4 regions of the Ensifer sp. Root954 genome follow, and region 1 is predicted to be linked to each of the others. Evidence: riboswitches for the same ligand, from Rfam matches in the RefSeq annotation. Region 1 holds a riboswitch; each other region holds the start of a gene.
The links. A riboswitch is a leader RNA that binds a small molecule or an ion and turns the genes downstream of it on or off. The one in region 1 is predicted to bind cobalamin.

Region 1 (5,368 bases):
ATCCGCGCGACGACGAACTGATGGTGCTCGATCTCGAGGGCATCGATCCGGACAAGTACATGTCGCTGGAGGACGCCGCCATCTTCGCCGGGCACATCAAGACCCGGACCGGGCGCTACCCGATCCTCTATACCAACCACATCACCGCCAAATACATCGCCGCGCACCGGGCCAAACACCGGCTGCTGTCGCGCCTGCCGCTCTGGTACGCCCGTTACAAACCGGATATCCGCCAGGTTTTCCCGATGGGCAACTGGGATAGTTACGCGCTGTGGCAGTTCTCCTCGGGCATCAACTGCGGCAAGCGCCGCTGCCCCTACCGCGTGCCGGGAACGCTTGACGACATCGACGTGAATGTGGCGGCAATGTCGCCGCCGGCGCTGAAAGCGATCTGGGCACAGGGCGCCTTGCTGCCGGAAAAGCCACTGCCACTGATGCTCGTCGCCCAAGCCGAGCGGGGAACGGGCATGCAGGCGATCGCAAGGGCGACTGCGATGTTTAGCGAGCCGCTGCTCGTGAGCCGCGCCGACGCTACGAGCGGCGCCGGCAGCGGCGTCGACATGTTGGTGACCGGCTCGATCGATTTCGCCCGCCAGGAACGTGCCCTGCAGGTGGCGATCGCCGGCAATGATGCCGCCCAGGGCGCATGCTCCAAGACGGAGGCCGGCACCGACGCCCCGGCAAGCGTTTCAGCCAATCCGATCCCCTGCAACGCGCCCTAAAGCCTCTCGCTTGAAAAAGCATTCACGCGACAGGCACTAAGCGCTTGTTGTTATGCATGTCGTTGCCGCAAAACCGCTGCACACTTTTGCGCGACATCATTAAAGCCTTCAAGCTTCGATCTGGACGTCTCCGAGCGGTCGCGAGCAGCAGGCGAGGATGTAGCCCTCATCGATCTCGTCGTCGAGAATGCCGCCATTGTGGCTCATATCCACCTCGCCTGAGACCTTCATAACCCGGCAGGTGCCGCAGATGCCGCCTTCGCAGGCAGCGCCGATCCTGACGCCGTTGGCGCGCGCCGCCTGCAGGATCGTCTGGCCGGGCTTGGCCTCGATCTCCTTGCCGCTCATGGTGAAGGCGATCTTGGCGGCCTGGACCTCGCCCTCGTCACCGGCGCCGGCGCGCACGGCAATCTCTTCCGCCGCAGGTGCGGCGGCCGGCTGGAAGCTCTCCTCGTGGTAGCGGCCCATGTCGAAACCGGCCGATTTCAGCATCTCGCGCACGCCGCGCATGAACGGTTCGGGGCCGCAGCAGAAAACGGTGCGGTCCATGAAATCGGGCGCAAGCAGCGGCAGCTTGGCGCCATCAATGCGGCCGCGAAGCCCGTGCCAGCCGTGGCGTGCCTCATGTCCCTCGACGATGAAGCCGAGGTTCAGCCCGGACATCTGCGTCGCCAGAACCTCCAGCTCCGAACGGAACAGCAGGTCCTCCGGACGACGCGCGCAGGAGATGAAGGTCACATCCGTCTCCGGCACGCAGTCCGCCATCCAGCGCGTCATCGACATCATCGGCGTGATGCCGGAGCCGGCCGAGATAAACAGGTATTTGTCGCCGGGATGGCGGACGAAGCTGAAATCGCCGAGCGGGCCAAAGGCGCGGAGTTTCATTCCGGGCTTCAGGTGCTCGAACATCCAGCGGGTGCCGATGCTGTCTGACTGCGCCTTGACGGTGACGGCGATCGACAGCGGCCGCGAGGGCGTCGACGACAGGGTGTAGGTGCGCATCACTGGCTCGTCGGCGACGGGCAGTTCGAGGGTCACGAATTGCCCAGGCAGATAGCGAAACCAGGCGGGCTTTTCGGCCCGGAAGGTGAAGGTCATGACATCGGCGGTCTCGACGACCGCCGATGTGCATTCGAGCATCTGCTGCCGGTCGATCCAGACATGCAGCGCGTCGAAATGGTGAAACGAAGAGGCCATCTGCATGTCAGGCGACCCTTGAAAGCGGAGCCGCGTCGCCGGCAAGGCGCTGCTCCATGAACTTGCAGTACCACTCGACGAACTGCATCACGCCACCCTCGTGCTCGGGCGAATAGGGACCGGGCTCATAGGCCGGTGAGCGGATGCCGAAGGCATTTTCCTCGACGATCTGACGGTCCTGATCGTTGGTCTCGGTCCAGACATGCGTCAGTTCTTCTAGATTGTAGTCGACGCCTTCGACCGCATCCTTGTTGACGAGCCACTTCGTCGTCACCTGCGTCAGTTCGGGCCCGAGCGGCAGCACCCGGAAGGTGATGGCGTGGTCGGCGAGCACATGGTTCCAGGTGGTCGGATAGTGGAACATCAAGAGCGTGCCGATCTGGCTCTGGGAGACGTCGGCGGACAGGGCCCGCCTGACGGCGCGGGCGCCCGACATGGTGTAGCTTTCGGCATTGTCGACAAGCGGCATGCGGGCGGCGCGGAACTGACCGGTCGGCGACATCTTAAATTCGCTCGGCAGGCCCTCGGCCTCGCACTTCGCCCAATGTTCTGCGATCACAGGATCATCCTTGGCGCCCTGCACCCCGGTCGCCGTCGGCGCCTCAGGATAGGTGCGGCAGAGTTCCGGATGATTGGCGGCGCAATGGTAGCATTCGCGGTTGTTTTCCCAGACGAGCTTCCAGTTGCCCTTCTCGATGATGGTGCTTTCGAACGCGACCTTGGTTTCGCCGAGCCGATGCGGCGCGAGATAGGGCAAGGCCATGTCGCGGAACGCCGTGAAATCCATCGGCTTTTCCGACAGGTTGATGAAGATGTAGCCGCCGACCGTTTCGCAATGGATCGGCTTCAGACTGTGGGCGGCCTTGTCGAAATCCTCTCCCATCTGCCGGGCGAAGAGCAGCGAGCCGTCGAGTTCGTAGGTCCACTGGTGATAGGGACAGACAAGCTTTGCCGACGAGCCTTTCGCCTGCGTGCAGACGCGCGAGCCGCGGTGGCGGCAGGAATTGTGCAGCGCCCGGATGGCGCCCTGGCGGTCGCGGGTGATGACAACGGGGTAGTCGCCTACCTGGACGGTGAAGTAATTGCCGGCCCGCGGGATCTCGCAGTCATGGCCGATAAACAGCCAATCCTTGTACCAGATGTTTTCCAGATCCTGCCTGTAGTAGTCGGGATCGATGTAAAAGGCCCGGTCGAGGCTGTAGCCGTCCCGCCTGCCCTTCAGCTTTCGAAGCATATCGTTTCTGGTGTCCATGTCCTGTCCTCATGCGCCATGTTTCGGAGAGGCAGGACAGGAACCCGCACGGGCGCACGCCCATGCGTTTGAGGCTCCGATCCGGCTGCCCGCCGCAACCCGTTACGGTTATGTCCGTCAAGGCTGGTTTCCGGGCTCAGGAGCCGTCCTTTCGGACCTGCCCGGCGCCTTCCCGGACGAACCGTCCAGTGGCCTTTGCCGAGGCTTTCGCTCCACCACCGTTGCGGGGGCAGCGCCGGGATTTGACCGGCTTCCCAATTCTCCATCTTCCCTTCGAAGACGGCACCTTGAGTAAGGATATGTAATCGCGGAAGTCGCCTTGGCAGCTGCCCGATAGCGACATCCAATTCCAGAATGACGACACGGAAAAAACCGCCACAAAAGGCCACCGTCTTAGAATTTTTACATTGCAAACATATAGATAGATCACATCTTGGGCATTTGCCGACTTTTGCGGCGCGGTCGGCGCAGATGCGGGAGGGTTTCGCCCGTTTGCGACATCGCGTCAGATAGAGAACGCTAATGATGCAGCCAGGACGAAATCATTCATTAACCATGAGCCGCTAGCCTAGCCGGCGGACGAGAGAGGTCCTGCAGGCAGGCAGATGGCGCGCTGACGATCATGGCAAAGTTGAGATACTACGACGCGACAGCCGAGAAGCTGCCGACAATCCCGCCGAAGGTGGCGGTTCATACCGAATTCCTGCGCACGGGCCGGATCAACCGCAGGCAATGGTTGCCGAGCGAACGCCGGTATTTGAGCTATGAGGAAGTCGCAGACAGGACGGGCAAGAAGCTCAGCACCGCCGGCGACACGACCCATAAGCGGATCAACGGGTTCCACACCTCGATCCAGTTCCCGAAGATGATCTTCCACCGCACGCTCGTCGGCCGGCCGCATCTCGGCTACTGTCACGTGACGGCGGCGCGTACGCCGGTTACTCCCTCCAAGGACATCACCTGGTCCTTCTACTTCGCCAACTTCTTCTGCAACCTGGGCGACGAGACGCATTTTTTCGAGAGTATCCAGCCCGGCTATTCACGCATGTACTTCGCCGTCGCCATCGAACCGGGCGCCGAAGCCGGGCAAATGGTCATCAACCGCAACTTTCGTGACAACGGGCTGCTGTTTCGCACCGATGATCCCAAGGTCGCGCTGAAAAACGTACTGATGCTTGGCGCCAAGGATGACGCGTTGCGTCGCATCATTCGCAGCCTCTGAGCCGAACCGGTTCCTTCAAAGAAAATCGTTCTGTTTTTCCGGTGCGTCCGTTAAGGAAGCGTCGGAAAGGAAACGGCATGGCTGAGATCATCGACACGGATAGAGAACCGGACCGCGCGATCGCGCGCGCCTGCGCCGTTCTTGCCGAAGGCGAGCCGGTCGCCATTCCGACCGAGACCGTCTACGGCCTTGCCGCCGACGCTACCAATCCCGATGCGATCAGTCGCATCTACGAGATGAAGGGGCGCCCGCGCTTCAATCCGCTGATCTCGCATGTTTCCGACATGGCGATGGCCGAAGCCCATGTGCATTTCGATCCGATTTCGAGGCAGCTGGCCGAAGCCTTCTGGCCGGGCCCGCTGACGCTGATCCTTCGGCAGCGCGCCGACAGCACGGTTCATGCGCTGGCGTCCGCCGGCCTCGACACGCTCGGCATCCGCATGCCCGACGGTTTCTCGCGCCGGGTAATCGCCCACTTCGGGCGACCACTGGCCGCACCCAGCGCCAATACGTCGGGCAAGATCAGCCCGACCAGTGCGGTCCATGTGGAAGCCGATCTCGGCGAAAAACTGAAGCTGATCCTCGACGCCGGCCAGGCCCAAATCGGCCTTGAATCGACGATCATCAAGGTAGACGGCGACGAGATCCGGCTGCTTCGGCCGGGTGGCCTCGATGCCGCCGAGATCGAACGCCTGCTTGGCCGTCCGGTGACCCGGCCGGAGACGGCGGGAGCGACGATCGAGGCGCCGGGCATGCTCGCCTCGCACTACGCGCCCGGCGCTGCCGTCCGGCTCGATGCCGCCGAGGTGCATGCGGGCGAAGCCTTGATCCGTTTCGGCGGCAATCGGATCGCCGGCGAAGAGCAGGCGGCCGTCGTTCTCGATCTCAGCCCGACTGGCAATCTGCGCGAAGCCGCCGCCAATCTCTTCGACTATATGAAGCGGGCGGATGCCAGCGGCGCAGAGACCATCGCCT
Region 2 (5,368 bases), on a different contig from region 1:
GCCCGCATCCCGCGCCAGAGGATGAGAACGGACGACGGAGACGGCATGCGCTTGAACGACCACCGGCCGACAGCGGAGACCGCGGCGTTTGCGCCGCAGGCGCTGGCCGTCGCCGACCATCCGCGTGCCCAGTTTCCCGAGGCTGCCGTCTCGCTCGGGCCGGCGGCCAGTGATTTCAGCGCGCCGGGCGACTTCTGGGCTGCGGGCAGCGCTGGCCTCGAGGCGGGGCTCGCCTATCAGGATTTCTTTGGGGTCGGCATGACCGACCGGGTCCGGGCGGCGCATCTGATCGCCTTCTATAGCCGCCAGCTGAGCGTGGTCCTTGGCGCGTTCCATCTCGGCGCCGGGTTGCAGGCGGAGGTGGCCGGCATTCGTTTCGAGGATTGGACGCGGCTTCACCGTGGCGTCGAAATCGCGGGCAAGCGCTATCATTTTCGCCTGCATCCGCCGGCGACGGAGCGCCAGGGTGGCGAAGGTGCCAGCGCATTCGAACAGGGCTTCATCGCCCATCTGGCACCCGTCGTTGCGGTTCTGAAAGCGCGAGCAGGGCTGTCGAGCGGGGCGCAATGGCGGCTCGCGGCCGATGCCCTGGCCGGCGCGTTCCTGGAAATCGGCCGCGCGATCGGCGACGAGGCGCGCGGCATGGCCGAGGCGCTGGCGATCGTCAAACGACCGGGTTCGCGGCTCTACTCAGAGGAGCTCTGCTACGAGCAGATCGCGGCTCTCGATCCGGCAAGCGGCGCTGAGCTGTCGCGCCAGTATCGGATCCGTTGCGGCTGCTGTCTCTACTTCAAGACGGAAGGGGGCAGTTTCTGCGACTCTTGCGTGCTGCTGGAGCCGGAAGATCGCCGCGCGCGGCTGGCGGCGCATCTCATGCAAAACGGCGGGACCTGAACCCCGCCGTCGCTTTGCTGACGATCTGTGATCTGTGATCTGTGATCAGTGATCACTGTGCCTTGACGAAGCGCTCGTTGATGAAGCCGGAGACGACGCCGAGCACGATCCAGAAGGCAAGCGTGGTGGCGAGTGCGGCAACCGCAAACTCGGCGCCGAGCACGGCCGGAACGTTGCTGGTGATATCGAGCGGCTGCGGCGCCCCGTAGACATGGGGTGCTGCGATCGCCACCAGGCCTGCGACCTTGGAGACGATCTCCTCGCGCAGGACGACGAGATAGAGGCCGACGGCGGAGAGCGCCACGGTCACCAGCCACCAGGTCTGGCGGTCGCCGAGTTCGGCTGCCGGAAAGCCCGGCAGTTCCGGCGGCAGACCGATCGCCGGCAGCATGTGCACGGCAAGCCAGCCGCAGGCGCCCCACAGCGCGCCGTTCCTGAGCGTGATCGGGTAGCCGATCACCAGGCTGACGCCGGCGAGCAGCAGGCCGAAGCCGGAACCTGTGACGAGGTTCGCCATCAGCGTGCCGGAGAAGCGGCTCATGCCGAACATGATGCCGCCTTCCTCATGCTCGCCCTCATGGGCATAGGCCGGGGTGATCGGCGACAAAGCGTCGAGGAAAGCGCCGAACGGCGACACGGCTTTGAGCGACGAATGCTGGTCGTGGTTTTCTGCGGCCGGCTGTGCCGCACCCGGCTGGGCGGCGGGCTGTTCGGTAGCGGCCGGTGCCTCGCCTTCGAATTCTTCTGCATGCAGGATCAGCGGTGTGACGCGCAGTTCCTGGGCGCCGGTCATGAAGACACCGGCAATCAATCCAGCCACGATCGCGGCCAGAAGCGTTCTGACAATCATCTTGAAATCCCTCGATAACGACAAAAGCCACGCCCTGTGGCGTGGTCCTTGAGCCTTCCCATTTTCCCTATGCTGCGGATGGCCTTCGCGCGCCGGAAAAACCGGGATGCACGCAGGCCTCCATCCGGCTCGGGCCGGATGCGTTCAGGTCCGCAGATTGTTCGATGCGGAACGTTGTTCACGTTCCGGCGCATCGGTCAGTGGCAGGGGAAGCCGTAGGAGTGGCGGGTGTCGTGCGCCGTGTCGTGCAGCACTGCCGAGTTGGCAAGGCCGGCGCCAAAGACGAGGAATGCGCCGATGAAGAGCGCGATGACGCCAGCGGTCAGACGATCGCTGAGGGAGAGCGGGGTGCTCGAAATGGTAGACGTAGCCATGACAACCTCCGTGATGGCATCGGGAAATTCCCGGTTGGGCCCTATGCCCGTATCGAGTGGCAGGTTTCCTGGCTCACGGCGTTGGGCTCGATGCCCTCGATCTGCCTCGCCTTCCCAGCTCGGCCGCCCTCTCGCGGTCTTGCCAGTGGCTTCTTCCGGATCGCTCCGGAACGGTGGATCGACGTCGCTCTACAGTCGCGGGGTCGGCCGTGATTTGAATGCCCAGCTTGGGTCCATCCGTCACATTCCCGTTTACTCCCGAAACACGTTCGCGTCCCGGGAACCAATCGATCCCAGATGATTAGGATTGTGTCATGGAGTTGTCAATTGAGTGCGCGCCGCCGCGCGGTCCATCCGCGACAAAATCCTTGATGGTCATGCGTTTGTAGGCTTCGACGATCTGGTCACCCTCGGCCCGGTCGACCGAGACTGCAAGTCGCATGGTGCAGTCGCCGAGATGCATGATCAGGAAGGCGGCGCTGTCGATCTCTTCGCGCGGTGTCTCCGGCACAAGGCGGGCCCAGACATCGGCAAGCAGCTTTCCGCCGGCGCGGCTTTGCGCAAGATCGATCTCGCGCAGCGCCTTGTCGGCCTGCATCGCCGACCAGATGTCGCGCATGACCGGCTCGGCGAGGAACATGTCGTAGTAGATGTCGAACAGCAGCGAGAAGGCGTCGCGCAGTTCGGCTATCGACGTGACCTTGGCCAGTTCGGCCGCGATGCACTCGTTGCAGACCGCATTGTAGCGCTCGGCCAGCGTGCGCACGATTGCCGCCTTGTCGGGAAAGTACTGATACAGCGAGCCGATCGAAATCCCCGCCTTTTCAGCGACTTCGCTCATGCGCATGGCGTCGCTGCCCTTCTCCTGGATGAGCGCCGTCGCGCAGGCAAGGATCTGCTCGACGCGCTCGCGGCTGCGCTTCTGGCTCGGCGTCCGGCGCAGCGCAGGCTCGTCGTCGGCGGGAAGCGTGGCGGGACTTGCATCTGGAATCATGAGTAATGCTCACATTTTGACTTGACTCCTAAAATACGAGGATTTATCACATTTGCAAATGTGAGAGATACTCATGTTTGTTGGTGGAACCTCAGGAGGAAACGATGTCTCAGAAAGTCACACTGGTTTTGGGCGGTACCGGCAAGACGGGGCGGCGGGTGGCCGATCGCCTTCGGGAGCGGGGCATAGCGGTCCGCATCGGCGCCCGTTCGGCGTCGCCTTCCTTCGATTGGACGGATGAGGCGACCTGGACGCCCGCCCTTGAAAATGTCGATCGCATCTATGTCTGCTACCAGCCCGATCTGGCGGTGCCGGGCGCCGTCGACGTCATCGCCAAGTTCTCGAGCCTTGCCGTTCGCTCCGGCATCAAACGGTTGGTGCTCCTGTCGGGCCGCGGCGAGGACGAGGCGGAAGCCTCCGAGCGTGCGCTGCAGGCCTCCGGCGCCGACTGGACGGTCATCCGGGGCAGCTGGTTCTTCGAGAATTTCGACGAAGGTTTCCTGGCCGACGGCGTGGTGAGTGGTTCGGTCTTCCTGCCGGTGGACGAGGTCACCGAGCCCTTCGTCAGTTGCGACGACATTGCCGACGTGGCGGTTGAGGCCCTTCTGGACGATGCGCATATCGGCAAGGTCTATGCCTTGACCGGCCCGCGCCTGATGACCTTTGCCCAGGCCGTCGCCGAGATCGCCGCGGCCGCCAACCGTCGGATCTCTTATCAGGCCATTCCGGTTTCCGACTTCGCAGCGCATCTCAAGGCGGACGGCGTGCCGGATGACTATGTCGAACTCATCCGCTATCTCTTCACCTCGGTGCTCGACGGACGCAATTCCAGCATGACGTCCGATGTCGAGCGCGTGCTTGGGCGGCGTCCGCGCGACTTTGCCGATTACGCCCGGGAAACCGCAGCAACTGGTGTTTGGAGTCTTGCCGCATGATCCCGCTGATCCCCGCTCTGGCGTTTGCCGCCGCGATCGGTTCCGGCCTGATGGCCGGGCTGTTCTTCATCTTCTCGGTTTGCATCATGCAGGCCCTGTCGCGGCTGCCGCCGGAGCAGGGGATCGCCGCGATGAACGCCATCAATGTCGTGATCCAGAACCCGATCTTCCTCAGCGCCTTCATGGGCACGGCGCTGCTCGCCCTGGCGCTCGTCGTCGTCGCCTTCATCTCGGGGGGCGAGGGCAGGTGGTGGCTTGCCGCCGGTGGCATTGCCTATGTCGTTGGCGTGCTGCTGGTGACCATTGTCTTCAACGTGCCGATGAATGACGCGCTCGCCGCGGCAGCCCCCGGTCAGGCGGCGACCGATCTCTGGCGTGAGCGCTATCTGACCGATTGGGTCTGGTGGAACCACGTGCGCACATGGGCCTCGATCGGCGCGCTGGCGTTTTTCGTTCTCGGTTTCGCCCGCGCCTGACGAAAAGCGCCGGCAAGTCGATCCTTGCCGGGGCCTGCACGCGCCTTGACCTTCAAGCACATCCCGCCGTCAGGGCTTCGGAATACGCGCGTCGTATTGCGCTTCAAGGTCGGCAAACTTGCTCCAGAAGGCTGCCGGCTTTTCGCCTTCGAGCAGGGAACGCAATATGTCGAGGTGTACGTGCCAGCCGGCGGAGAAGCTGGTCATGACCGCGCGGTCGGCGATGCGCTTATGGGTGACGACGAGCAGCACCTTGTCGCCGCGGGGGCTGAGTTCGAAGCGGACCTCCGACGGGGTGCCGGTCTCTTCGTTCCAGGTATAGGCCAGTAGTCGTGGCGGCTCCCAGGCGAGCACGTGGCCGTAATTGCGCACCTCGCCGGCGTGCTCGGCGTATTTCTGCGGTGGCCGATCGTCCTCCGTCGTCAGTTCCGAATGGCGGAAGACGTGCTCGACCTCGGCCCCTTCCTTCGATCCGATCGTTCCGGACGCCATCCAGAGCCGGCGCTTGCTTTCCTCCGTCAGATAGGACCAGACCCGCTCGATCGGGCCGGGAAGCAGGCGCTCGATGCGCACCGCGTCCGGTGCGACGACACGGCCGTAATCGGCGCCGGCAAAGGCTGTGGCAGACGAAGTCATGGCTTTTCCTCCGGATCAGTTTGGATTGTGGCGTCTTCGGCGAGAAGCAGCGCCTCGAGTGCGTCGATGCGGGTGCGCCAGAAGGCTTCGTAGTGGCGCATCCATTCCATGCCGGCATGCATCGGCGCGGCATCGAGCCGGCACACATGCGTGCGACCTTTCACTTCGCGGCGCACCAGACCTGCTCCTTCCAGTACCTTGATGTGCTT
Region 3 (5,368 bases), on a different contig from region 1:
CGCCGTCATAGAGCGCCTCGGTGTATTTCGCTTCGTTGTCGTAGAGTTCGAGCAGCAAATCGAAGGCGAAATCCTTGATCTCCTGGCGGCGTTCCTCGCTCAAACGCTCCAGCGCGCGCTGGAACTTGTAGCCGATGTAATAGCCGTGCACCGCCTCGTCGCGAATGATCAGCCGGATCATGTCGGCTGTGTTGGTGAGCTTGGCGCGGCTCGACCAGTACATCGGCAGATAGAAGCCGGAATAGAACAGAAAGCTTTCGAGAAAGACGCTCGCGACCTTCTTCTTCAGGGGATCGCCGGAGGCATACTCCGCCATGATCAGCGCCGACTTCTTCTGCAGGAACTCGTTCTCTTCCGACCAGCGATACGCATCATCGACATCGGGTGTCAGGCAGAGCGTCGAGAAGATCGAGGAATAGGAGCGGGCATGCACCGCCTCCATGAAGGAGATGTTGGAAAGCACCGCCTCCTCATGTGGGGTGGCCGCATCTTCCATCAGTCGGACGGCGCCGACGCCGTTCTGGATCGTGTCGAGCAAGGTGAGGCCGGTGAAGACGCGGATGGTGAGTGTCCGCTCCTCCGGCTTCAGCGTTGCCCAGGAGGGAATGTCGTTGGAAAGCGGCACCTTCTCCGGCAGCCAGAAATTGCCGGTCAGACGGTTCCAGACCTCCAGATCCTTGTCGTCTTCGATGCGGTTCCAGTTGATGGCGCGGATGCGGCTTGCGGGTTTGGTGTGCATGTTCATGTCGTTGAACCTTTGTGATCGTGTATGCCTCATCGCGCGGTGAGGGGGTGCCCCTCATCCGCCTGCCGGCACCTTCTCTCCGCTTGCGGGGAGAGGGCTAGGGTGAGGGGCCGTTACTGGAATGCGAGGTTACAGCGCGCAGGAAACGCAGCCCTGGACCTGCGTACCCTCGAGCGCCATCTGCCGAAGGCGGATGTAGTAGATGGTCTTGATGCCCTTCTTCCAGGCATGGATCTGAGCACGGTTGATGTCGCGGGTCGTTGCCGTGTCGCGAAAGAACAGGGTCAGCGACAGGCCCTGGTCGACGTGCTGGGTGGCGGCCGCATAGGTGTCGATGATCTTCTCCGGCCCGATCTCGTAGGCGTCCTGGTAATATTCGAGATTGTCGTTGGTCATGAAGGCGGCCGGATAGTAGACGCGGCCGATCTTGCCTTCCTTGCGGATCTCGATCTTCGAGACGATCGGGTGGATCGAGGAGGTCGAGTGATTGATGTAGGAGATCGAACCGGTCGGCGGCACGGCCTGGAGGTTCTGGTTGTAAAGGCCGCCTTCCATCACTGCCCGTTTCAGCTCCAGCCAGTCCTCCTGAGTCGGGATCGAGATGCCGGCTTCCTCGAACAGGCCCTTCACCTTTTCGGTCGCCGGCAGCCATTCGGCTTCGGTGTATTTGTCGAAGTACTCGCCCGACGCATACTTCGAGTTTTCGAAGCCCTTGAAGCTCACGCCCCTCTCGACCGCTAGCCGATTGGATGCCCGGATGGCATGAAAGGTTACCGTGTAGAAATAGATGTTGGTGAAATCGATGCCTTCCTCCGAGCCGTAGTAGATGCGCTCGCGGGCGAGATAGCCGTGCAGGTTCATCTGCCCGAGGCCGATCGCGTGGCTGTCGTCGTTGCCCTTTTCGATCGAGGGCACGGACGAGATGTGGCTCATTTCGGAGACGGCGGTGAGGGCGCGGATCGAGGTCTCGATCGTCTGGCCGAAATCCGGGCTGTCCATGGCAGCCGCAATGTTCAGCGAACCGAGATTGCAGGAGATGTCCTTGCCCATGTGCTTGTAGGAGAGGTCGTCGTTGAACTCGCTCGCCTCGCTCACCTGCAGGATTTCCGAGCAGAGATTGCTCATGGTGATGCGCCCGGCGATCGGGTTTGCCCGGTTCACCGTGTCCTCGAACATGATGTAGGGATAACCGCTTTCGAACTGGATCTCGGCGATGATCTGGAAGAAGTCGCGCGCCTTGATCTTGCGCTTGCGGATGCGGGCATCCTCGACCATCTCGCGGTACTTCTCGGTCACCGAAATCTCGGTGAGGGGCACGCCATAAACCTGCTCCACGTCATAGGGTGAGAACAGATACATGTCCTCGTTGTTGCGGGCGAGCTCGAAGGTGATGTCGGGGATGACGACGCCGAGCGACAGCGTCTTGATGCGGATCTTCTCGTCGGCGTTTTCGCGCTTGGTATCGAGGAAGCGCATGATGTCGGGGTGGTGGGCGTGCAGGTAGACAGCACCGGCTCCCTGGCGCGCGCCGAGTTGGTTGGCGTAAGAGAAACTGTCTTCGAGCAGCTTCATGACCGGGATAACGCCGGATGACTGGTTCTCGATCTGCTTGATCGGCGCGCCCATCTCGCGGATGTTGGTGAGCGACAGCGCCACGCCGCCACCGCGCTTGGAAAGCTGCAGCGCCGAATTGATGGCGCGGCCGATACTCTCCATGTTGTCCTCGATCCGGAGCAGAAAGCAGGAGACGAGCTCGCCGCGGCTCTTCTTGCCGGCGTTGAGGAAAGTCGGCGTTGCCGGCTGGAAGCGGCCGGAGATGATCTCGTCGACGAGATCGCGGGCAAGCCCCTCGTTGCCGCGCGCCAAGGCCATCGCCACCATGCAGACACGGTCTTCGTAGCGTTCCAGGTAGCGCTTTCCGTCGAAGGTCTTCAGCGTATAGGACGTGTAGTATTTGAACGCCCCGAGGAAGGTCGGAAAGCGGAACTTCTTTGAATAGGCATGATCGTAGAGATCGCGCACGAAGTTGAAGGAATACTGGTCCAGCACTTCCTGCTCGTAATAGCCCTCGGTCACCAGATAATCGAGTTTTTCCCGGAGGTTATGGAAGAACACCGTGTTCTGGTTGACGTGCTGGAGGAAGTACTGTTTCGCCGCCTGCCGGTCCTTGTCGAGCTGGATCCGTCCCTCTTCGTCATAGAGGTTCAGCATTGCGTTCAGCGCATGATAGTCGAGCGCTGCTTCCGTCGCCTTCAAGGGGCGTTCGAGTGTCGTGACGTCCAAAATCGTTCCATCCCGTTTTTGACATTGGCGACGTCCTCGTCGGTCCCGAGCAGCTCGAACCGGTAGAGATAGGGTACCCGGCACTTGGCCGAGATCACGTCGCCGGCGATCCCGTAGGTCGCGCCGAAATTGCTGTTGCCCGCTGCGATCACGCCGCGGATGTGAGAGCGGTTGCCCGCGTCGTTCAAGAAGCGGATGACCTGCTTCGGCACCGCCCCGCGGCCATCGTCGCCGCAATAGGTCGGCACGATCAGCACATAGGGCTCTGCGACCGTAAGTGCGTCCATACCTTCCCTGAGCGGTATGCGGGCGGCGCGAAGGCCGAGCTTTTCGACGAAGCGATGGGTGTTTTCCGAGCGACTGGAAAAATAGACGATCAGGCCCATCGCCCGCGTCCTTCAGGAAAGCGCGCTGATCATGTCCGGGCGGAAACCCGCCCAATGCCGCTCGCCGGCGACGACGACCGGGACCTGCCGATAGCCAAGACCCTGCACCAGCGCGAATGCATCGGAATCCTCGGAGATATCGACGATGCGATAATCGATGCCTTGGCGGTCGAGCGCACGGGTTGTGGCGGTGCATTGGACGCAGGCTGGTTTGCTGTAGACGGTGATCGACATGGGTTCCTCGTGAGGGTCTGGCAAATGGGCGCAAAAAGTCGTCGGATCGCGCGAACGCGAACCGTGGTGTTGGCGATTGGACACGAAACATCGCTCCCCGGTCGACTCGACCGGAGTTGACGTCGTCAAGCTGGCCCAAGGTCGGTTACGCAACCGGGCCGGCTCGTTTTGGTCGGGCGCTCAGGAATTCCGCGGATGCGGGTTTTCAAGGCGCGGCCTTTCAATCAGGCGCGCAACAACGCGCACCCGTCCGCAGAAGGTGGATCTGAACTGGAAGAAACTGGCATGACTTCACCCCGAAGCTTTCGACAGGCTGCCGGGGAGACGTCGAGACGATCGGGCAGGCTCATCCTGCCACGCACTCAACCCCTCCGGACACCCCGCCCGTGGACGTTTGGTGATCGAGGCAGGTCTCCTGGCTTACGGGTCAAAGCTTCCATCCCGACCTTCCCGAGGCCTCATGCCTCAGTGGTCCAAATCCGGACAGTCGCTCGCCGTCTACAGTTGCGGGGGCAGCTACGGCATAGCCTCAGCGGAAACCCGCCGGCGCACCGTATTCCCGTCTTAGCTCCCAATCCTTGCGAATCGGAAGAACCTCGAACACTAGATATGGTAGTTCATCGCAAATCTGCGTCAATAGGTTCCGTATGTGGACGGCGGGGGTAGGAGGGTGGTTTCTTTTGCAGTGTGGATAACGGGGAGTAAACAGCCGGTTGGCACCAAGGTTGTGGATAGGGCGCCCCTGGTGCGGACGCCCCATTCCATCAAGCAGCGAAAGCGGCCACGGGCCGGTTGTCCCCGTCGACGGCGACCATAGCGAAAGTTCCGGTAACAGTCCGCTGTCGCAGACCGGTGAGGAGCTCTTCCGACCAGAGTTCGACCTCGACGGTGGCTGAACTGCGACCCGTCCGCACAATGCGGGCGATGGGTTCGATGATCGAACCGATCATGATCCGGTGCTTGAAGTCCATACCGGTGCAGGAGGCAAGGACGGTCGCCCGGCGGCTCCGGCGCGTCGCGACGACGAATGCGGCCTTCGTCATATGCACGAGGGCGTTGCCACCGAATATGGCGCCAAAGCTGTTGGCCTGGCCGGGAAAGACGATGTCGACCATGCGTAGGGTGCCCGCCTCTTCGGGCGTGTCCGTTGCCACATCGAGCTGCGGCAGCGTCCAATCCGTTTCATCGGCACGGGGCATCGCGACCATGGTGAAGGTGCCCCTGCTGCAAAGGGCGCGGCTGCCGGTGGCGATATCTTCCGCGATCATCTCGACCTCGACCACCATCGAGCGGCGCCCGACACGAACCGGACGGCCGCTGAAGCAGACGATCTGACCGATGCGCGCAGGCGCACGAAAATCGATGCGGTCGCAGGATGCGGTGACGAAGGGAACGCGCCCGTGACGGGTGGCGACGATGAAAGCGATCCGGTCCATCGACGCGAGGGCGGCGCCACCAAAGAGCGTGCCATGGTGATTGGTATCGCCTGGAAAAACGATGTCGATCAGGGTTTGTGGCGCCGGGGTTTCCCCCGGCGCCGTCGTGACTTCGTGCTGCCCCGTCATGCTTTGACGGCTTCGCGCGTATCGGCGGCAAAAGCCGCTCGAAGCGAGCGGGCGGCGGCGACCATGTTAACGAGCGCCGGCCGCGTCTCTTCCCAGCGCCTGGTCTTCAGTCCGCAATCGGGATTGACCCAGATCTGGTCCGGCGTGAGGCCCTC
Region 4 (5,368 bases), on a different contig from region 1:
GCCAGTTGCAAGAGATTGCCGCCGATCATCACTGCCACTCGATCCGCCATCGACAGCGCTTCCGACTGGTCGTGGGTGACATAGAGCGTCGGCACGCCGGCGCGGCGGTGGAGATCGACGATCTCGCCGCGGGCATGGACGCGCAGGTTGGCATCGAGATTGGAGAGCGGCTCGTCCATCAGGAAGACGGCCGGGCGGCGCACCATGGCGCGGGCGAGCGCCACGCGCTGGCGCTGGCCGCCGGACATCTGCCCGGGCTTGCGGTCGAGCAGGTGATCGATCTTCAGCGCCAGCGCCATTTCCTTGACCTGGCGCTGGATATCGCTGCGGATCTGCTTCTGCCCCGGCATCAGATTGCCGATCACAGGCAGGCGCTGCGCCGCTGTCAGCCGCCGCATCGCAAGCGGCACGGCGATGTTCTCGCCCGTCGTCAGGTGCGGATAGAGGGCATAGGACTGGAAGACCATCGCGACATTGCGATCGGCCGCCGCCATGCGCGCGACGCTGCGGCCGCCGATGACGATCTCGCCGCCGTCGCCATGATCGAGACCGGCGACGATGCGCAACAGCGTGCTCTTGCCGCAGCCGGAAGGACCAACGAGCGCGATGAACTCACCCGCCTCCGCCTGCAGGCTAACCCCCTTCAGGATCGCGTTGCCGCCATAGGACTTGGTGATACCCTCTAGCGAAAGCACGCTCATTGCGCGGCCTCCACACGGACCGTCTTCTTGGCCGCCAGCGGGTAGACCTCTTCGACGATCGGATCGAGCAGGTGGCTGGTCAGTCCCGGCACCGCGATGATCTCGCTTTCGACGTTGACGTCGCTAAACTCGTGTACGACGGCGCCGACCAGCCGCTCGCCCGGCATCGGCCGTTCCAGCGTATCAATGATGAAGGAGGTCGGCGGTGCCCAGACGAGCGACGTCCCGGCGTGCTTGCCCGTCCAGGCCCAGTGCAGGTGGCCGCTTGCATGCAGCGCCACCTCGGCTTCGGCGAAAAGATCAAACAGGCGTTGGCGCTGGCGCGGACGGATGCCCCAGTAGCCGGTGTCGCCTTCGCCCGGATCGTCGACGAAGAGCGGCTTGTGGGCAAAGACGGCCACCCGGCGGCCGTCGCGGCTGAGCAACTGTTCCTCCAGCCAGGTAAACTGCCTGTCTTCTTCGTCCTCGAAGCCGATCAGCAGGCTGTTGAGGCCGAGCAGCCGCCAGTCGCCATGGTCGCGGCCCCAGTAGTCCGGACCGGCGAGCCGGCGCCAGCGGGCAAGCCGAACTGGATCCACCGGCTGGTGCGAACCCGGCAGATGGCCGACATCGTGATTGCCGGGAACGATCAGCACCGGCATCGAGAGCTGGCCGATCAGATCGAGCGAGAAGGTGATGTCGTCCTCGTGGTCGGCGCCATCGATGGTGACGTCGCCGGTGTGGATGACGAGATCGGGTGCCACCGCCTCGATCCAGGCGCGAACCGGTTCCCAATTGCCGTTGAAGTGGCTTTTGGCGGGGCTGAGATGGGTGTCGCTGATCTGGACAATTTTCATGGAAACGGGCCTCCGACGATGGCTTGCGGTATCCGCGTCGGAGGGCTGATACTTCCCTTCTCTGCGGTTGGCCGCAGTCTTTAGGGAGCCGCCATGTCAGTTTGGTAACAGCCGTTCTCAGCTGATTTTCAGTTTCTCCATGAAAGCGTCATCTTCAGAAGACCGACGGGCCGAGTAGGCCCCGTTGTGTCTCTACATTGCGCCGCGGTAGGTCCGACGCGACGCCGGACAGGATTGCTCCATCACGGTCGAAAGCATGGCGTTCGACGCATCGGCCTCGGCGACGACCCAGTCGCGAAAGGCCTGGATCTTCTTCTGCCGCCTGGTGCTTTGCGGATAGACGAGCCAATAGGCGCGGCCGTCGCGCACCACATGCTCGAACGGCCGGATGAGCCTGCCGCTCTTCAGTTCATCCATCAGGAAGGTCGAGACGGCAATCGCAATGCCGTGATCCGCAAGGATTGTGGCGACATCCATCGCCTGCACGTCGAAGATCAATTCGGTGCCATTGCTTGCCGGCGGCTCGACGCCGGTTTCGATCATCCACCGCCGCCACCAGCTGGCGTTGCCGAAACGCCGGACTCTCAGAACGTCCGCGGGCTCCTTGAGCTGGTGCTTTTCCAGGAAGGATGGCGTGCAGACAGGCACGTAATCGAGCGGAAACAAGGGAAAGACATCGTTGCCCGGCCAGTCGCCGGCGCCGCTGCGCACCGCGAGATCGATGGCGTCACGTTTGAAATCGACCAACTCGGTCGACATGTGCACCCTGATGCTGATGTTGGGATGCGCGGTCTGAAACGACGCGAGGCGCTGACCGAGCCAGCTCGACACGACGGTTGGCAGCACCGAGATGTGCAGGTGATGCTCGGTCTTGTCGGCGATCTCCGAGAAGGCCGCCCCCAAGAGATCGATCGCTTCGGTCACCTTCGGCGCTAGCTGCCGCCCGGCGCCGGTCAATCGCACCTCGCGCGGAAGCCGAACGAACAGCGGCGCGCCGATGCGATCTTCCAACAGCCGGATCTGATAGCTGACGGCCGCCTGCGTCATGCCGAGCTCTTCGGCGGCGCGGGTGAAACTCAGGTGCCTGGCGGCGGCCTCAAAGGCGCGCACCGCACTCATGGGAGGAATCTTGCTCATGGAACTGAGATAAGCATTCTTTATGCCAGCATGCGAGAAATCGCTTTGCGCGAAACGGCAAAAACCCTCACTTTTTTCGCGAACACACGCCCTTGAAAGAAGTGAGGATAGCAATGCTTAGCGCAGTGCGATCAACGATTTACCATGTCCTGAACTGGGCCGATAAGACCCTCAACCCTCCGGTTGCCATCGACACGTTCAACGAGTTCCAACTCCGGGATATCGGCCTGACGCGAGATCAAGAGCATATCCGCGCGCGCGTTGGCGACGCGGCGGATCCGTGGCAGTGGCCGGAGGAGGACGCTTCGACCAAACCGCAACCGTCCCGTGAGCGGAAAGCAATGGAAAGACCTCGTCCTGCCATTGTCTCGCCGCGGGCGGCGGCGGGAGAGAATAAAGACATAAGCATTTCTTTATGCGATTGACGAAAAACTCGGAACAGGGCATTGTCGCCCCATCGTGGTTCTTCGCCCGCCTTTGGAGGGACGGAGCTAAGAGGGAATTCGGTGCGGCGCCAGACAAGCGCCCATGCCGGAGCTGCCCCCGCAACTGTAAGCGGAGAGCGGCCGTTCGAAGATGTCACTGAGGGAGACGCCTCGGGAAGACGGAACGGTCCGCGACGACCCGCAAGCCAGGAGACCTGCCGCGATGAACAACGTCCACGGGCGGGGTGTCCGATGAGGCGCGTTGAGGACGCGGGATCGCTCTCGCGCCGCGGCTGCGTCGCATTCAAGCCTTGCCCATAACCTTCGGGGTAAGGAAATGACCATCAAGACTGCCAATCTCGGTTTCCCGCGCATCGGCCGCCGTCGCGAATTGAAATTCGCGCTCGAACGCTATTGGGCCGGAAAGGCCAGCCGCGGCGAACTTCTCGATACCGGAGCCAAGCTCCGCGCTGAAAACTGGGCCGCGCAGAAAACGCGCGGCATCGACATCATCCCCTCCAACGACTTCTCCTTCTACGACCACGTGCTCGATGCCGCCGTGCTTGTCGGCGCAATCCCGCCGGCCTATGGCTGGACGGGCGGCCCGGTCGATCTCGACACCTATTTTGCCATGGCGCGCGGCTCGGCCGGAACGCCCTGCGCCGCCGGCTGCACCCATTCGGGAAGCAGCAGCGGCACTCCCGCGCTCGAAATGACAAAGTGGTTCGACACCAACTATCACTACATGGTGCCCGAGTTCGACAGGGATCAGCGCTTCGAGCTCACCCACAATCGGCCGCTGGAAGCCTTCCAGGAAGCTCAAGCCCTCGGCTATCGCACACGCCCGGTGCTCATCGGCCCGGTGACACTGCTGAAGCTCGGCAAATCGAAGGGCGGCGACTTCGATCCGGTCGATCTGATCGAACGGCTCCTGCCCGTTTACGTGAGGGTCCTGGCGGAGCTTGCTGACGCCGGCGCCGATTGGGTCCAGATCGACGAGCCTTGCCTGGCGCTCGATCTCGCGGACAAGGATCGTCGCGCCCTCGACCTCGCCTATCGCACGTTCGACACCGACGTGCCCGGACTCAAGATCATGCTGGCGACCTATTTCGGCTCGATCGGCGACAACACGGCAACGGCGTTGGCGCTGCCGGTCGATGGACTGCATGTCGATCTCGTGCGCGCGCCGCAGCAGATCGACACGCTCATCCAATCGGCTCCGGCGGACCGGGTCCTATCGCTCGGGGTCATCGACGGCCGCAACATCTGGCGGACCGATCTGGCCAACCTGTTCCGCCGGCTGCAGCCTCTGACTTCGACCCACGGCCGCGACCGCATCGAGCTCGCACCTTCATGCTCACTCCTGCACGTGCCGATCGATCTCGAGCTGGAGCGTGCGCTTGATCCGGAACTTTCCTCCTGGCTCGCCTTCGGTACGCAGAAACTCGACGAACTCAGCCTGCTTGCCAGCGCCTTCGAGCCGGGGCTTGCCATTTCCGAGCACGTTTTCGCCGCCTCGATCGCGTCCGCCCAGGCGAGGCTCACCTCACTCAGGATCCATGATCCTTTGGTCGCCGGGCGCTTGAAAGCGCTGACGGATGCGGACAGCAAGCGGCAGTCCCCGTTCGCGGGTCGCCGGGCACTGCAGGCGAAGAAGCTGTCATTGCCGCTCTTCCCGACAACGACGATCGGATCCTTCCCACAGACATCGGAGGTTCGGCAGGCCCGTTCACTGCATGCGAAGGGCGAACTCAGCTATGTCGACTACACCGCCTATCTTCGCCGAGAGACCGAACTGGCGGTGCGCTGGCAGGAAGAGGTCGGCATCGACGTACTCGTTCACGGCGAGTTCGAGCGCAACGACATGGTGCAATATTTTGGCGAGCAGCTCTCGGGCTACGCCTTCACCCAGAGCGGCTGGGTGCAGAGCTACGGATCGCGCTGCGTGCGTCCGCCTGTTATCTTCGGCGACGTTTCGCGACCAAACCCGATGACGGTCGAGTGGGCGACCTTCGCGCAGTCGCTGACCGATCGCCCGGTCAAGGGCATGCTGACAGGTCCGGTCACCATGCTGCTATGGTCCTTCGTTCGTGACGACCTGCCACGTTCCGTGGTGTGCCGGCAGATCGCACTAGCACTGCGCGATGAAGTCTCGGATCTCGAGGCCGCCGGCATCGCCATCATCCAGATCGACGAACCAGCACTGCGCGAAGGCCTGCCGCTGCGAAATGCCGATCGCAAGGCCTATCTCGACTGGGCGGTGGAGTGC

Region 2: it holds a riboswitch for cobalamin, as region 1 does, so the genes downstream of both, ASE71_RS19370 (CbtB domain-containing protein) here and ASE71_RS15175 (aromatic ring-hydroxylating oxygenase subunit alpha) in region 1, are expected to answer to the same signal.
Region 3: it holds a riboswitch for cobalamin, as region 1 does, so the genes downstream of both, nrdH (glutaredoxin-like protein NrdH) here and ASE71_RS15175 (aromatic ring-hydroxylating oxygenase subunit alpha) in region 1, are expected to answer to the same signal.
Region 4: it holds a riboswitch for cobalamin, as region 1 does, so the genes downstream of both, metE (5-methyltetrahydropteroyltriglutamate--homocysteine S-methyltransferase) here and ASE71_RS15175 (aromatic ring-hydroxylating oxygenase subunit alpha) in region 1, are expected to answer to the same signal.

Annotation. Positions count from the first base shown of each region.
Region 1 is NZ_LMJM01000023.1:233,913-239,280, reverse strand. Features, by position in the region: partial or broken gene ASE71_RS15185 (glycoside hydrolase family 25 protein) at 1-608, shown strand, start outside; gene ASE71_RS15180 (hybrid-cluster NAD(P)-dependent oxidoreductase) at 831-1,925, opposite strand; gene ASE71_RS15175 (aromatic ring-hydroxylating oxygenase subunit alpha) at 1,927-3,171, opposite strand; cobalamin riboswitch at 3,275-3,476, opposite strand; gene ASE71_RS15170 (DUF6656 family protein) at 3,794-4,393, shown strand; gene ASE71_RS15165 (L-threonylcarbamoyladenylate synthase) at 4,471-5,368, shown strand, end outside.
Region 2 is NZ_LMJM01000025.1:19,936-25,303, forward strand. Features, by position in the region: gene ASE71_RS19355 (glucoamylase family protein) at 1-25, shown strand, start outside; gene ASE71_RS19360 ((2Fe-2S)-binding protein) at 46-894, shown strand; gene ASE71_RS19365 (CbtA family protein) at 947-1,744, opposite strand; gene ASE71_RS19370 (CbtB domain-containing protein) at 1,942-2,118, opposite strand; cobalamin riboswitch at 2,159-2,421, opposite strand; gene ASE71_RS19375 (TetR/AcrR family transcriptional regulator) at 2,420-3,112, opposite strand; gene ASE71_RS19380 (NAD(P)H-binding protein) at 3,217-4,047, shown strand; gene ASE71_RS19385 (DUF1772 domain-containing protein) at 4,044-4,523, shown strand; gene ASE71_RS19390 (SRPBCC family protein) at 4,593-5,159, opposite strand; gene ASE71_RS19395 (ArsR/SmtB family transcription factor) at 5,156-5,368, opposite strand, start outside.
Region 3 is NZ_LMJM01000001.1:184,581-189,948, reverse strand. Features, by position in the region: gene nrdF (class 1b ribonucleoside-diphosphate reductase subunit beta) at 1-745, opposite strand, end outside; gene nrdE (class 1b ribonucleoside-diphosphate reductase subunit alpha) at 875-3,028, opposite strand; gene nrdI (class Ib ribonucleoside-diphosphate reductase assembly flavoprotein NrdI) at 2,998-3,414, opposite strand; gene nrdH (glutaredoxin-like protein NrdH) at 3,427-3,648, opposite strand; cobalamin riboswitch at 4,036-4,262, opposite strand; gene ASE71_RS00730 (acyl-CoA thioesterase) at 4,413-5,213, opposite strand; gene metE (5-methyltetrahydropteroyltriglutamate--homocysteine S-methyltransferase) at 5,210-5,368, opposite strand, start outside.
Region 4 is NZ_LMJM01000001.1:178,949-184,316, forward strand. Features, by position in the region: gene ASE71_RS00705 (ABC transporter ATP-binding protein) at 1-701, opposite strand, end outside; gene ASE71_RS00710 (metallophosphoesterase family protein) at 698-1,537, opposite strand; gene ASE71_RS00715 (LysR substrate-binding domain-containing protein) at 1,730-2,656, opposite strand; gene ASE71_RS00720 (hypothetical protein) at 2,788-3,099, shown strand; cobalamin riboswitch at 3,118-3,337, shown strand; gene metE (5-methyltetrahydropteroyltriglutamate--homocysteine S-methyltransferase) at 3,437-5,368, shown strand, end outside.